2 regions of the Corynebacterium hesseae genome follow, and region 1 is predicted to be linked to the other one. Evidence: predicted binding sites of a transcription regulator. Region 1 holds the regulator's gene; the other holds the start of a gene.
What was found. Region 1 encodes LexA, which represses DNA repair genes until DNA is damaged. Its sites were predicted from a motif close to CGAACANNTGTTCG; they were not measured.

Region 1 (6,907 bases):
GCCTGGCGCAGGGCCTCGGGGTACGAGGCGCCGGAGCGGCGGGCGAGGATATAGCCGGAGAGCGAAGAATCGCCGGCACCCACGGTGGAGCGCAGGGTAATCGGCGGGGGAGTAGCAGCCCATGCTTCATTGGCCGTGACCAGCACCGCGCCAGCGCTGCCCAGGGTGACAAGAACCTCGGGGATGCCGCGCTTGACGACGACCCTCGCGGCCTCAACCACTCCGCTGAAGTCGCCGTCTTCGGCGGCGGCCTCAAGGGCCTGACCATCGACACCTGCAAGCTGGCCCAGCTCGAGGCCGTTTGGCTTTATGAGGTCGGGGCTGGCTACTTCGAGGTTGTCACCGAGAGCCACCATGGGCGCATCAGAGGTATCGACGGCTATGCGCAGATCAGGGTTGGCTTCGCGGGCTACCCGGATGAGCTGCGTGTACCAGTCGGTGGGAACGCCTTGGGGGAGAGAGCCTGCCATGACTAACCACTCGGCGTCGGCGCAGTGTTCTGCGAGTTCCTGTGCAACGGCTTGCTGCACGTCCGCATCGAGCGTGGCGCCGGGGCCATTGAGCTTGGTCGTGCGGCCATTCGGCTCTGTCAGAGTGGTGTTGGTGCGCACCGCGCTGTGAGTGGGCACGGCCTGCACGGGTATCGATGCCTCGGCCGCGAGGGCCAAGAAAGGATCGGAGGCAACGGCGGGGAGCAGCGCCAGGCTGTCGACGTTGGCGAGCGTTACCGCGTGCGTAACGTTGACGCCTTTACCACCGGCAACGCTGGAGACGGATCCGGCGCGGTGAACAGCACCAGGTTCGAGTTCCTCGTTCAAGCGCACGGTGGCGTCGATGCTCGGGTTGGGGGTCAAAGTAAGGATCATCGTGGAGAATGTCCCCTTTCGCGGAGTGCGTATATTTGGGGCAAACGCGCCTCAGCGGCGTGAACAAGAGCTTCGGTGCGGATTGCCCGTTGTCAGCGTGAAATTAATGTTGCTTAATGTTGATTATTGCCCGTATGTGTCCGAATGTCAATGGAATCACTGTGGGTTTCGTTGCATTTTTGGCCGACTTGTGATGATCTGGAAAGAGAAAACATCGTCTCCGTAAGGAAATGTGTCATGGAAAACGCATCCCCATCCATCATTAAAGGCACCGGCGTCGTCGCTGGCGTTGCATACGCTGAGGCGGTGTGGGTCCGCCCACGCCCAGAACTGCCCACGGCTGGAGAAACCGTGGCGGAAGAGCAACGTGATGCCGAATACGATCGCTTCCTCGAAGCGGTAGATATGGTTGCTAGCCGGTTGGAACAGCGTGCAGCTGGGGCCGAAGGCCAAGCGGCTGAAGTTCTTGGCGCAACCGCCGGAATGGTCAAGGACCGAGGCTGGCACAAGGCAGTGCGCAAGGGTATTCGCGGCGGTAAGAACGCCGAGTATGCAGTTGTGGGGGCCACGGACAGGTTTGTCACCATGTTTGAGGCCGCCGGTGGCGTCATGGCTGAGCGCACGACGGACCTCAAGGACGTGCGCGATCGAGTGATTGCTCAGCTGCGCGGTGAGCAAGAGCCGGGTCTGCCCATGGTCGAAGGGGAGGCTGTACTGCTGGCTGACGATCTAGCCCCGGCGGATACTGCTACCTTGGACACCACCCACATCAAGGCGCTCGTGACCGAGCTTGGCGGGCCAACCAGCCACACCGCGATTATTGCTCGCCAGCTTGATCTTCCCTGCATCGTGGCAGTGGGCGCTAAGCTGCGAACGATTGAGGCAGGCACCCAGCTCTTCGTTGATGGCTCCGTAGGATCGGTGTCCCTCGGTGCAGATCGTGCCTCCGCGCTGAAGGCCGTGGAGGAATACCGTGAGAAGGCGGCACGAGTTGCCCAGTGGCGGGGACCAGCCCAGACCAAGGATGGCCATCGCGTGCAGTTGCTGGCCAACGTTGCTGACGGAAACGCAGCCCGCATCGCCTCTGACTCGCAGGCAGAAGGCATTGGCCTATACCGCACGGAGTTGTCCTTCCTCTCTGCCAGCGAGGAACCGACCGTCGAGGAGCAAGCGCGCATCTACGGCAAGGTTTTCAACGCTTTCCCGGAGTCCAAGGTCGTCGTTCGCACGCTCGACGCCGGTTCGGATAAGCCGATTTCCTATGCCACCTTGGACTCGGAAGAAAACCCCGCATTGGGCGTTCGTGGTTTGCGCATCGCCCGCGACAACGAGGCGCTGTTGACTCGTCAGCTCGACGCTATCGCCCAGGCCGCGGAAAAGCGCGGAGATGGGGCTACGACGTGGGTTATGGCGCCGATGGTGGCTACCGCAGTGGAAGCGAAATGGTTCGCTGGTCTGTGCCGCGAGCGCGGTTTGACCGCCGGCGCGATGATTGAGGTTCCCGCCGCAGCCTTGATGGCGGATACCATCATGCCGCATCTCGATTTCGTGTCCATTGGTACCAATGATCTGACGCAGTACACCATGGCCGCGGACCGTCTGTCGCCGCAGCTGGCCTACTTGACCGATCCATGGCAGCCTGCTGTCCTTCGCCTGATTCAGCACACCTGCGTGGTGGGGCGCGATAACAACGTTCCGGTTGGCGTCTGCGGCGAAGCCGCAGCTGATCCCATGCTTGCCTGCGTGTTGACTGGCCTCGGTGTGACTTCGCTGTCGGCGGCGTCGACTGCGGTGGCTGGCGTCGGTTCGCAGCTGGCTGAGCTCAGCCTTGAGCAGTGCCAGAAGATGGCAGAGGCGGCTGTCAACGCCGAAAGCCCAGCGGACGCTCGTGCCGCAGTGATTGCGCTGCTGGAGGAATACCAGTCCGCTTAGAGCGCTGAATTGCACAGGAGGTGTGCGCCCTCATCATGCGGGGTGCACACCTCCTGAATTGATCTATGGGTGCTGAATTGATCTATTGGTGAAACCGCCTACTTGTCCGCGGCGACAATCACTTCGATGCCGTGCTCGCGCAGAGCCTCAACGTAGGAATCGGGGGCGGCGGCGTCGGTAATGACGACATCAATCTCATCGAGTGATGCAAAGCTGACCAAGTAGTCATTGCCCAACTTCGATGAATCACACAGCACGACAACGCGGTGTGCATTGGTGACGAATGCTGACTTGATAGCCGCCTCTTGCGAATCGGCCGTAGAGAGCCCGTGGTCAATGGTTAGCGCATTGGTTCCGATGAAGGCGACGTCGGCACGCATCAGGGCCATGGTGCGAAGCGCAGTGTCACCGACGACGGCCTGGGTAATCGCGCGCACGGTGCCACCCAGCAGCTGGACGTCAGATACCCCGTTGCTGGCTAGTGAAAGAGCGATCGGGAGACTATTCGACACAATGCTGAATTGCCCGGCCGAGTAGCGCTGGCCTATGAGATCGGCAAGCGCATTCGTGGTGGTTCCGGCATCGAGAAAGATGCTGCCGCCGTCGGGAAGCTGCTCCAGTGCGGCGCGTGCGATTGCCATTTTGGCGCCCGTGGCCGAACGTTGGCGAGTATCAAGGGTGAATTCGGCGGTCTGGAAGGATTGGGAGGCGACTGCACCGCCATGAACTCGGTGCACAACTCCCTCTCGGTCCAAGACTGCGAGATCGCGGCGAATCGTCTCAGCGGTGACATCGAAGCGCTCGGAGAGCTCGGTGACATTGACTCGTCCTTCTACAGCGGTCAATGACGCAATTTGTCGGCGACGCTCTTCTGCGTACATGGTTCCTCCAAATGAAGTCTGCCTGTGGTGGTCACTGCGCCCGCCGGTGAAGGAAAACGGGGCTGGGGCATGTGAACGAAAAGAACAACGGATGTTGTGTCGATACTTCTATTGTCCCACTGAATGCGAACAAAACGGAACTAAACAAAGAAAAGCTCACATCGAACGCGTGCCTTAGTCACTAAAACCTACGGTTGTACTGCAAGTATCCGAATGTGTGATCTCGGACGCTAAAACGGTCGAAATCGGGCATGTACACACACAAGGGGGTAAAAAGAAACAATCCCCCAGTCCGGTTCGCCCGCACCGAGTGGGTGATTGGTGTGGAGCGGGGAAGGCCTGAGGGAGCGCTGAGGTGGATGGTTTCTAGAGTTTGCGGAACACGGATACTACTTTGCCCATGATTTCGGCTTCATCGCCCTTGATGGGTGAGTAAGCGTCATTGTGGGGGAGGAGCCATACACCGGAGGAATCTCGGTGAAATTCCTTCACGGTCGCTTCTTCGCCATCCAAAAGTGCGGCTACGAACTCGCCTTCTTCTGCAACAGACTGCGAGCGAATAATAACCCAATCCCCGTTGAGGATTCCTGCATCCTGCATTGAATCTCCCACGACTTGCAGCATATATAGTTCGCCGCTGCCTAGGATTTCACCCGGCATGGGGAAGTAGGCGTCGATGTTCTCCTCGGCGGTGATGGGGGAACCAGCAGCAATGCGGCCCACAACAGGAATGTAGTTTGGGGTGGCGGCGTCTTCGGGTGCGTCAGGGGTGGAGGTTCCCGATGGTGCGATTGCCTGCCCGGTCTTTCGTCCGGGCTTTTTGGGGTCGTCGGCGCCGGGGAAATGGCGCACATCAACAGCTCGTGGCTTGTTTGGATCGCGGCGAAGGAAGCCCTTCTCTTCCAGCTGCTTTAACTGATAGGCCACGGACGAGGTGGACTGGAGGCCTGTTGCGTCACCGATTTCGCGGATGCTTGGCGGATAGCCGCGCAACATTACGGCGTCATGGATTACTTCCAAGATGCGGCGTTGGCGAGGGGAAAGTGAATCGAGGGAAGGGTGGTCGCTTCGCTTCGGATTGCGGGCCATTCTTGCTCCTAGGAACTGTCGGGATGTGCAGAGTTGATGTGCGCGGCTTTGGCGTGCCGGACATAAGTGGGAGTGGGCTGCTGGTGATACTTCCGCTTCCCTTTTTAGCACGGAAAGAAAAAATGTTCGACTAACGCCGCCCGAGTGTGGACAAATATTCGAAGGCCTGCTATAAATCGAACATACACACCAAATCGAACGGTTGATCGAAGGTGATGTTCGAAGATGTCGGGCTTGGTTCGTACACTTCGGGCATTGTCTCAATGAATAAGGAAGACCTAGAAAGGAACCGTCATGGCTATCGCATTAAACAATGCCTCTGTACTGCGCGGGGTGGCCCTCGAGAAGTCTAGCAATCGGACTGTGCTAGTGCCGCCAGCGGCGGTCTGGGATCCCGCTCAGTCTCGGTCGCTCACGTCTGATGCCCCGCGCAACCTTCCATATGGGCCGTCTCGTGTTCGAACTCTTGCCGTAAACGATAGAACACAGTGCCGTCCAGAAATTCCGGTGAATTCCCAGGTTTCGGCCGCCGGGGCAACATCGGGCAGCCGTCGTAGTCGGTCGAACGTAGGTAACTATGTGCTCGGAGCAGTCTTTGGCGCCGCGGTATTCATCGGCACAGTATGGGGTGGCCTCAGTATCGATAGTGAGGTTGACAGTGCGAGCACCTCTTCGACCACGACGGTCGTGTCTTCGCGCTAGAATTCCTTGGGCCAGCAGCATGTGCGCATTGGTCGAAAGGAAGGATACGGCACTGTGTATTGCCCGTTCTGTCACAACGAACAATCACGCGTTATTGACTCGCGCGTAATCGACAGCGGAACCTCGATCCGGCGGCGTCGCGAATGCGCCGCGTGCAAAGGTCGCTTCACCACCATCGAGAAGGCAGTCTTGTCAGTAGTCAAGCGAAATGGCTTGGCTGAGCCTTTCAGTCGCGACAAGCTGATCCGAGGCGTCAAACGCGCATGCCAGGGGCGCGACGTTAGCGATGATGCTTTGAAGAAGCTCGCTCAAGAAGTTGAAGAGACCGTGCGCAGTCACGGCTCCTCGCAAGTCAACGCCAATGACATCGGCCTTGCCATCCTGGAACCTCTGCGAGATCTCGATGAAGTGGCCTACCTGCGCTTTGCGTCCGTGTATAAGTCTTTTGAAAGCGCCGACGACTTTGAATCAGAAATCCGCCTCATGCGTCGGCGCGACCGCGATAGCTTTTAGCGTAATTTATCCACTGCCTTTTGGATTCTCCTCAAAGACACCGCGTGGGCAGTGCCCAGGCGTTGTGCGAAGAGCGATACGCGCAGTTCCTCAATCATCCAGTAGATGTCTTTAACCTCTCGCGTCTTTTCGCGGCCAGGAGGCAGGGAACGCAACCGATTGGCCACATAGGCTTTGGCCTCGTCGACGTCTGCCTGCCGGTCAGCATCGCGGTCCGGATCCACGTTCATTTCCTCAAGCCTGATGCGCGCGGCCTGGATATAGCGCGGTAAATGGCGCAGATGTTGGATTCCGTGGACGGTGATGGCGTGCGCGGGCAACAGGAAATTGAGCTGGGCCCGAATATCATCGATGGCCGGCCCCTCCCAGTGCTTCAGCTCAGCATCCAGATTGGAATACTCTGCCAGGCCTGGCGCAATTGCAACGACTGCCTGGCGCACTCTGCCCGGGACCTCCGGTTTGACCGCGTTGAGCAATGCATTGAAGTCACCGGGGGTGCGCACGGGGCCGCCCTTTTCCATCATGATGTCGCGTACTGCGGCAACCCGGGCATCACTGACAAGTCCTTCCGCCCCGCCGTGGGGGTAGGAGTCGACGGCTACCCGCTGCTGTAGAGGAAGCCCTTTGACCATCTGCTGCGTATTCACCGTAATTTCCCGGAGCAGCAAGGTTAGGGTGGTGGTGATCATGGAGGCGTCGGCAGCCGCCTTGGTGGGATGGACCTTGAGCGCCACGCCGTCCTTGGTCGCTACGAGCGCGGGGTAGGCGGTGACCTCGTGTCCATCAACGACGGTTACCACTTCCTCATCGATGGCGCCGAGTGTATCCTCCGTCCATTCCTTGACCGCAGTGGATTCGGCGGCGCGGCCAACGCGTGAGACCGAGGAGGAAATGTGGCCGGCTTGGCGTTGGACTAGAGCCTGC
Region 2 (6,907 bases), 1.2 Mb from region 1:
CTGGACTTAGCTGGCGATCCTGGCCGCCGATATTCCACTCACTCATGGCCCCCAAGGGTACTACCAGATGGTGACGCGCTCCTCTGGGACCAGTCCACCCTCGACATCAAAAGCCTCGTAGAATTCGTCGATGTTCTCGGCGATGATGTTGCAGCGGAACTCCGCCGGCGAGTGCGGGTCAATGGCCAAGTACTGCGTGGCCATCTCCGGACGAATAGCAGTGCGCCACACGCGCGCCCACGCCAGGAAGAAGCGCTGCAGACCGGTGTACTCGTGCTCTGCCAATTCCGGCTCAGCGCCCTCGGCCTCAAACGGTGCTACCTGGCCGTTGATGTCCAAGCCCTTGTCGGCGCAGTAATTCTTGTAGGCCACCACAGCAATACCCAGTCCACCGAGGTCACCGATGTTCTCACCCAGGGTGAAGCTACCGTTGACACCCGCGGAATCGGTGCCCTCCAGCACCTTCGGCACCTGGCCCTGGAACTGGTCCACCAGCTTCGCGGTCAACTTCTCGAAGGCCGCGCGGTCCTCATCCGTCCACCAGGAGTTGAGGTTGCCCTGGCCGTCATACTGCGAGCCCTGATCATCAAAGCCATGCCCAATCTCGTGGCCAATCACCGCGCCGATGGCACCGAAGTTCTCCGCCGCGTCCGCGTCCGGGTTGTAGAAGGGCGGGCGCAGAATCGCCGCCGGAAAGGTGATGTCATTAACTACTGGGTTGTAGAAGGCATTAACCGTCTGCGGGGTTGCGAACCACTCGTCGCGGTCGGCCGGCTTGCCAATCTTGGCCAGCTCATAATCGTGGCTCCACGCACTGCCTGCGCGCACATTGGCCACCAGGTCCGCACCCTTGGGAGAAAACTCCAGGTCGGAGTAGTCACGCCAGGTGTCCGGATAACCGATCTTGGCCTTGAACTGCGAGAGCTTCTCCAGCGCGCGCTCACGAGTGGCCGGGGTCATCCACTCCAGCTGCGAAATCCTCTCGCGGTATGCGGAGGTAAGGTATTCCACCAGCTCATCCATCTCGGACTTCGAGGACGGCGGGAAGTGCTTGTCCACGAAAACCTTGCCAATCTCCTGACCCACCATGTTCTCTGCCAGGCCCACGGCGCGCTTCCAGCGGTCACGCTGCTCCGTGGCACCGGAAAGCTTGGTTCCGTAGAACTCGAAATTCTTCCTACCGATCTCCTCAGTAAGGTACGGCGCGCGCGACAGCAGAATGTGCCACGTGGCCCACAGCTGCCAATCCGCCATGCGGCCGGCGGTAAACAGACCCTCCAGGTGCTCAAAATACGACGGCATCATGGCCACCGCGCGGTGCTCCGGCAGTCCCCCACCGTTCAGGATGGCGCGGGCGATGCTGGGCAGCTTGGCGACGTCCACCGGGTTATACGTCTTCACCGCATCACGCGAGGCCACCACATCCCAATGCCCTGCAGCAATTTCCTTTTCCAGATTCACGATGCGGGTAGCTGCAACCTCCGCCCCCAAGCCGAAGAGGCGAGCCGGATCCAGGAATCCAAGCATCGCCGCGACGTGTTTCTCGTAGGCCTCAAGCGTCTCCGCATGCGCTTCTTCGCGGTAATAAGCCTCATCTGGAAGGCCCAGGCCGGACTGGATAATGTAGGCCACTGCCTCCTCGGAGCCGGAGTCCTTTTCTACCCAGAAGGTAACCGGGGCGCCGACGCCCTCGCGCTCCAGCACGCCCAGGTTGTGCGCCAGCTCTTCCGGGTCCGCCGCCACCAGCTTGTCCAAATCTTCGGCCAAAGGCGCCGTTCCCGCAGCGTTCACTCCCTCAACGTCCATGTGGGAGGAATACACGATCCCCGGACGGCCTTCGTCTTCCTTAACGATGTCATGGACGAGTTCCTCGGCTTCGTCGCGAAGCGCGTGAAAAGTCCCGTCAACACCGCGGTCATCGGGAATAACGTGGGACTCAATCCAGGGGCCATTAACAAACTGATACAGATCCTTCATGCACTTCACTCTATGTCAGATGTACCCGTTAGTGTGGTGTGCATGACTTCTTATCGTTTCCCGCCAGCGAAGATGACGGGGCCGTTTTTCGCTGTGCTTGGGGTGACCCTCCTCGTGCTCGGCACGCCCGCCGTCCTCAGCTTGGCGCTGCCGGACCACGATCCTGAAACCGAGCCTGTTGTCCTCGACGATCCTGAGTGGCGTCAGCCTATCGACGGCGTCGAATGCAGCGTGAACTACGATTCCGTGGCCAACCAGGCGTGGGATTGCGGCGATACCTTGGTCGAGGCCTACCTCACCTCTGATGTCGACGATGACGAGCTGGCCCTGCGCCGAGCTGTGCGCGCCACGACCTTCGGGTCGATGCCGAAAGAAGAAGTAGAAAACCAAGACGGCATCCTCGTACTGCGAACGTATACATACATCCCGGTCGTTGCCTTTAGCGTGGCCAAGGACGATCTCAACTACGAGCTCGTCTTTTCAGACGGAAACCCAGAAGAAATCGCCGATCAGTTTATGGAGGCCTTCAAGTGAGCAAGATCTTCCGCGTGGCGCTGTGGGTCATCATTGGTATCTGCCTGCCTGCAGCTCTGATCAACCTGTTAGGTGCTTTCCTCGTTGCCCCGCTGCCGGGCCTAATAAGCCTGCTGATCGGCTTTGCTTTCTTGGCGCTGGGGCTGTATCTGTGGCACCTCAGCCCGATGTGGGCGCGACCTGCCAAGGGATGGGCCACAGCCAGCGTGCTGTGGGGAGCCGGCACCGCGGTGTCTTTGGCGCTCCTATCAGCACTTCCGTTCAGCTCCCTCACCAAGGGCGTGGGATGGGAAGAATCCATGATGTCATGGTCCGGAGCTTATCCGGAGGAGTTCGCCAAGGCGCTGGGCGTGGTTTTTGTGTTACTCAGTTTCCGCCAGCTCAACCGCCCTTGGCATGGTTTCATCGTCGGCGCGCTTGTGGGCTGGGGTTTCGAGGTCTTTGAAAACGTCCTCTACGCTTCTCTCGGCGCCGTCATGCACCCGACGTCTGATTGGATTGGCATGCTGCAGATGTGGGGGCTCCGCCTTGTGGCGGGCCCAGGCCTACACATGTCACTGACGGCCATCGCAGGCTTTGGCATCGGCTGGGCCATTTACGCCGCCCACAAAACGTGGTGGTGGCGCCTCGGAGTGGGCGTGGGCGCGCTTTTTGTTTCCTTCTGTCTCCATTTCGCGTGGAACTACATGTGGGATGAAACGTGGCAGATGGTCACGCAGTACATCGTGGTCGCGCTCATCCTCTACCCCATCGTCATCACCCTGGGGCTTCGCGCCCACCGCCTAGCCAAGGCGGACGATACCTACTCGCACTCGCCCGGCTCAGCCAGCCTGCGCTGAATTAGTCAAACTGCCCCTGCAGGACAGCCACGGCGTCAAGCGGAGTTACGTGATAGGAAATGGGGTTCTGGTTTGCGCCGGCCATGAGGGCGTGGGCGCAGGAGTGGCCCGCCCCCATCATGTGGCCGAGCTCGTGAGCGATGGTTCCCTGAAGCGCCTCTGGGTACTGAGCGGTGGCCGCCTTGATGAAGAGCATCCCGTGGTCCGGGTAGGCCGTACCCTGGACGTAACCATTCGGCTCCGGCTTATAGATGATGGCGATGGTGTCATCATCGGCCTCGGACGGCGCTACTTCCTTCAGAGAAGCCTTGCCGTCGAGAGCATCGTTCCACTCAGCTACCGCGGCATCGAGCTGCTCGCGGTAGGGGAAGTTATCCGCCACCTTGTACTTGAGCACGCCGCTCTTGAAGTAGGAAGGAACGGAATCAGCATCGTGCAGAATCGACGGATCCGGAACCGGCTTTCCTTCGTTTGCCAACTTAGTGATGGAGGCGCATGTAGCAGGGGAAATGAGCGAACGAGTTTGGTCGCTCTTCGCCGAAGCTGACGGGGCAACGGTCAAAGCCACAACAGCAATGGCCGCGATGGACAGGGCCTTACGCATAGGGAATTACCTTTCGGGTTAGTAACCGCTTATTTGGTAGCCGAGAATATATTAATTTCTCAGTTTCCGCAAAGGTAAAACTTAGCTAAACCCGTGGACAATCAGCACACGTGCGATGAACTAGGCACAGCGCGCTTCAGCTCCGCACACGCCCTATCGCGCAGGTCCTGAGGGGGCGTCGGCAAGTTCGGCGCTTGCGGCTGTACCTCCACCGCACCGAGCACATCTGCGGTGAGATCCGCGGGAGATCCATAGGTATTTGCCGCCACACTATACCCAGGACCGAAAGAGGCGCTCGCATGCACCTGCCGGTCATCTGACCACCCAAATTTCGTTCCGATAATGCCTGGAATCCGCGCGGTGCCGAAGTCCTGACGATATCCGTCGAATGCCACAGGCGCTGCCGTCGCCATACCTTTCATGAGCGGTGCAGCAACTGGGTCGCCAAATATCACCCCAATAAAGCGAGCGAGATCCTCCGTCGACGTCGTGGTATTGCCCCAGTAACCGTTGTGATGGGTCTCCCCCAAGCGATATTCCCCGATGATGGAAGGTATGGCCTGCGGATACTTCCGCTCCAGATCGCTAGCGGTGCCATCCTCAGAGAAGCGAACCATGTTTTCCACCCGCGCTTTATCCTCCGGCGCGCCATATTTCAGGACCCACATTCCTAGGTACAGCTTCGCGAGGGATAGCGCAGGACGAGACTCGTGGCCATTTCCAGTGGAAACCGAGTTTCCGTCGGCATAGCGCACGGTCATTTGAGTGCGTGGCGGAACCTTCCCAGGATCAAACGTCAGGGCCTGGGCGGATGGCGCAGCGACGGTCGCTAGCGCAAGACCAGCAATAAGGGAGCGGAGTTTAAGCACTTTCATAGATTAACTCAAGCCACAGCTTCAACAGGCTTGATTGGTACATAAGCGCCGCTGCCCAAGGGATTCAGCGCGCACCCTTCCCCACGCTAGGGTTCGAACAGTAATTTTATTAGCTTCTTACCCAACAAGCCCCTCCCAACGAAGCTCAAAGCGGCGGAAGGCTGGGTAAATGCAATATCAGTAGGCACATTCACCTCTCTAATCACAACTTTCCGCCAGGGTATAGACTTTCCAAACGGTACAGAATAAACTCATTTTTCGAAAAGGGATTCGGACAGTGGGGGTTCGGTCCTTCTCAATATCTCTAACAAAAGAGGGGGTTGAATTGTCTTCCGCTACAGAAACCGTTGTTTCCTATTTTTCTCATTCCAATCCGAACGACCCGGTCTGCATGAGAGGTAAAGCCATACGCCAAGCAGACTACGAATTTTGGTCTAGCATCCTTCCCGCCTTGGACGAGGACTCAGATACAGCGTGCATGCGCCTTGGGCTAAAGACCGGCAAAGCGGCCGGGGCGGTTGCTCGCATAATCATGGGGATTTACCGATTGAAAGAGCTACCCCAGCTCAAGGCCCTGCAAGATGCAGATTTTTTGCTGGACTTACCCGCCTTGATTGCCATCGACCAGGTCATGGCTAAACTCGGCCAACCTTCCACTGAGGTAGTGGCCGCCATTGACGCTGCGTTGGCCCGTTGGCTTACACCTACGAAGCCAAATCAGGTATTTCCCACCACGTCGCAGATTCGTCGTCGCATGCGTGACCTTGTCAAGGTCCATGACGACTCCATCGCAGTGGAGGATAAACGCACAAAGAATCGATATTCCATTCTCACCCGCGACCAACGCGCCACCATAGAACTAGAGGTGGATAGCAGCGTTGGAATCATCATCCATGAGGCCATTAAGGCAGCTGCTGAAAAGCATGAAGTCTCGATGGCAGAAGCACTAATCCTTTTAACGACTGGAAAGGTAGAACCAGAAGCTGCCCGAGTAGTGCTCCACACTTATCAAGCGAGTGACGTCGAAGACGCGCCAGTATATGTAGAAGGGCACGGCTGGCAGGTAGAGAAAATCCCAGCACAAGCCGTAACGAAAAGGGACTTGAGCACCAAGCCGGAAGCCACTAATGGCTACGGACCAGCCACGTTGGTTCGCAAATATGTTGAAGGGCGCGATGGCACCTGCCGTGCAGCTGGCTGCGGAATGCCGGCGTGGCTGTGTCAGTTAGACCACCGTATTAACTACGCCGATGGTGGGCCAACGCATCCGGACAACATGGTGGCGTTGTGCCAGCATCACCACAACATGAAGACCGATGGGCGGGCCTTCTATATTTTGGACCCAGATACCGGGGATGTGATCTGGCTCTTTGAGGATGGAACCTGGGCAATCACGGAACCTTCCGGGCCTCTAGCACCAAAGAACAAGCGCTGGGCGCGAAGCGTTGCGCAAGATATTGAAGGCTACCGCGCTAGGAAGCACCGGGAAGCTCAGGAGCTGAAAGCCGAGATAGATCAAGAACAGCAAGCCAACACAAGTAAAACGACCACTGACGGCAAAGGAGATGAAGAAATCCCCTTCTAGATAACTAGGTTCGTCGCTTAAAACGACGAACCACATTGGCGCTCGGCTTAGAGGAGGTAATTGAGGTCCGCCGCATCCAGCCCGCATTCAGCGAGCACCACACTGTCACCGCGGTGTGGAATGCCTTCGGCATCCCAATGGGCTTGGGCAGCGGAGGTGTGCGCGCGACCAGTACTGTTGACCACACGCCACCAGGGCAGATCTTCGCTTTTCGACATCACCCAGCCCACATACCGCGCACCGACCCCTACGACTTTGGCGATCTCTCCGTAGGTGGAGACGTTGCCAGGCGGAATGCGGAGAACGACCTCCGCAACCCTAGAGCTCGATGGGTTCTTCGGGGGCATCCTCGACCTCGCACAAGGTAAGCGTCGCACCCGTGGAATCCTCAATCAGGCACAATCGGCCGAATGGTGAGTCGTGGGGCTCGCGGATAACCTGCCCGCCATTCTCCACAACAGCCTTCGCTGCTTGGTCGATGTCCCGCACACCC

Region 2: the regulator LexA is predicted to act here: its motif matches at 5,089-5,102, upstream of R3O64_RS00440 (HNH endonuclease signature motif containing protein).

Annotation. Positions count from the first base shown of each region.
Region 1 is NZ_CP137211.1:1,643,810-1,650,716, reverse strand. Features, by position in the region: gene R3O64_RS07710 (1-phosphofructokinase) at 1-866, opposite strand, end outside; gene ptsP (phosphoenolpyruvate--protein phosphotransferase) at 1,104-2,798, shown strand; gene R3O64_RS07700 (DeoR/GlpR family DNA-binding transcription regulator) at 2,897-3,679, opposite strand; gene lexA (transcriptional repressor LexA) at 4,046-4,768, opposite strand; gene nrdR (transcriptional regulator NrdR) at 5,525-5,983, shown strand; gene hrpA (ATP-dependent RNA helicase HrpA) at 5,980-6,907, opposite strand, start outside.
Region 2 is NZ_CP137211.1:81,483-88,389, reverse strand. Features, by position in the region: gene R3O64_RS00470 (alpha/beta hydrolase) at 1-46, opposite strand, end outside; gene R3O64_RS00465 (M13 family metallopeptidase) at 61-1,977, opposite strand; gene R3O64_RS00460 (hypothetical protein) at 2,020-2,511, shown strand; gene R3O64_RS00455 (PrsW family intramembrane metalloprotease) at 2,508-3,350, shown strand; gene R3O64_RS00450 (hypothetical protein) at 3,352-3,954, opposite strand; gene R3O64_RS00445 (hypothetical protein) at 4,056-4,829, opposite strand; gene R3O64_RS00440 (HNH endonuclease signature motif containing protein) at 5,155-6,414, shown strand; gene R3O64_RS00435 (MGMT family protein) at 6,462-6,761, opposite strand; gene R3O64_RS00430 (VOC family protein) at 6,733-6,907, opposite strand, start outside.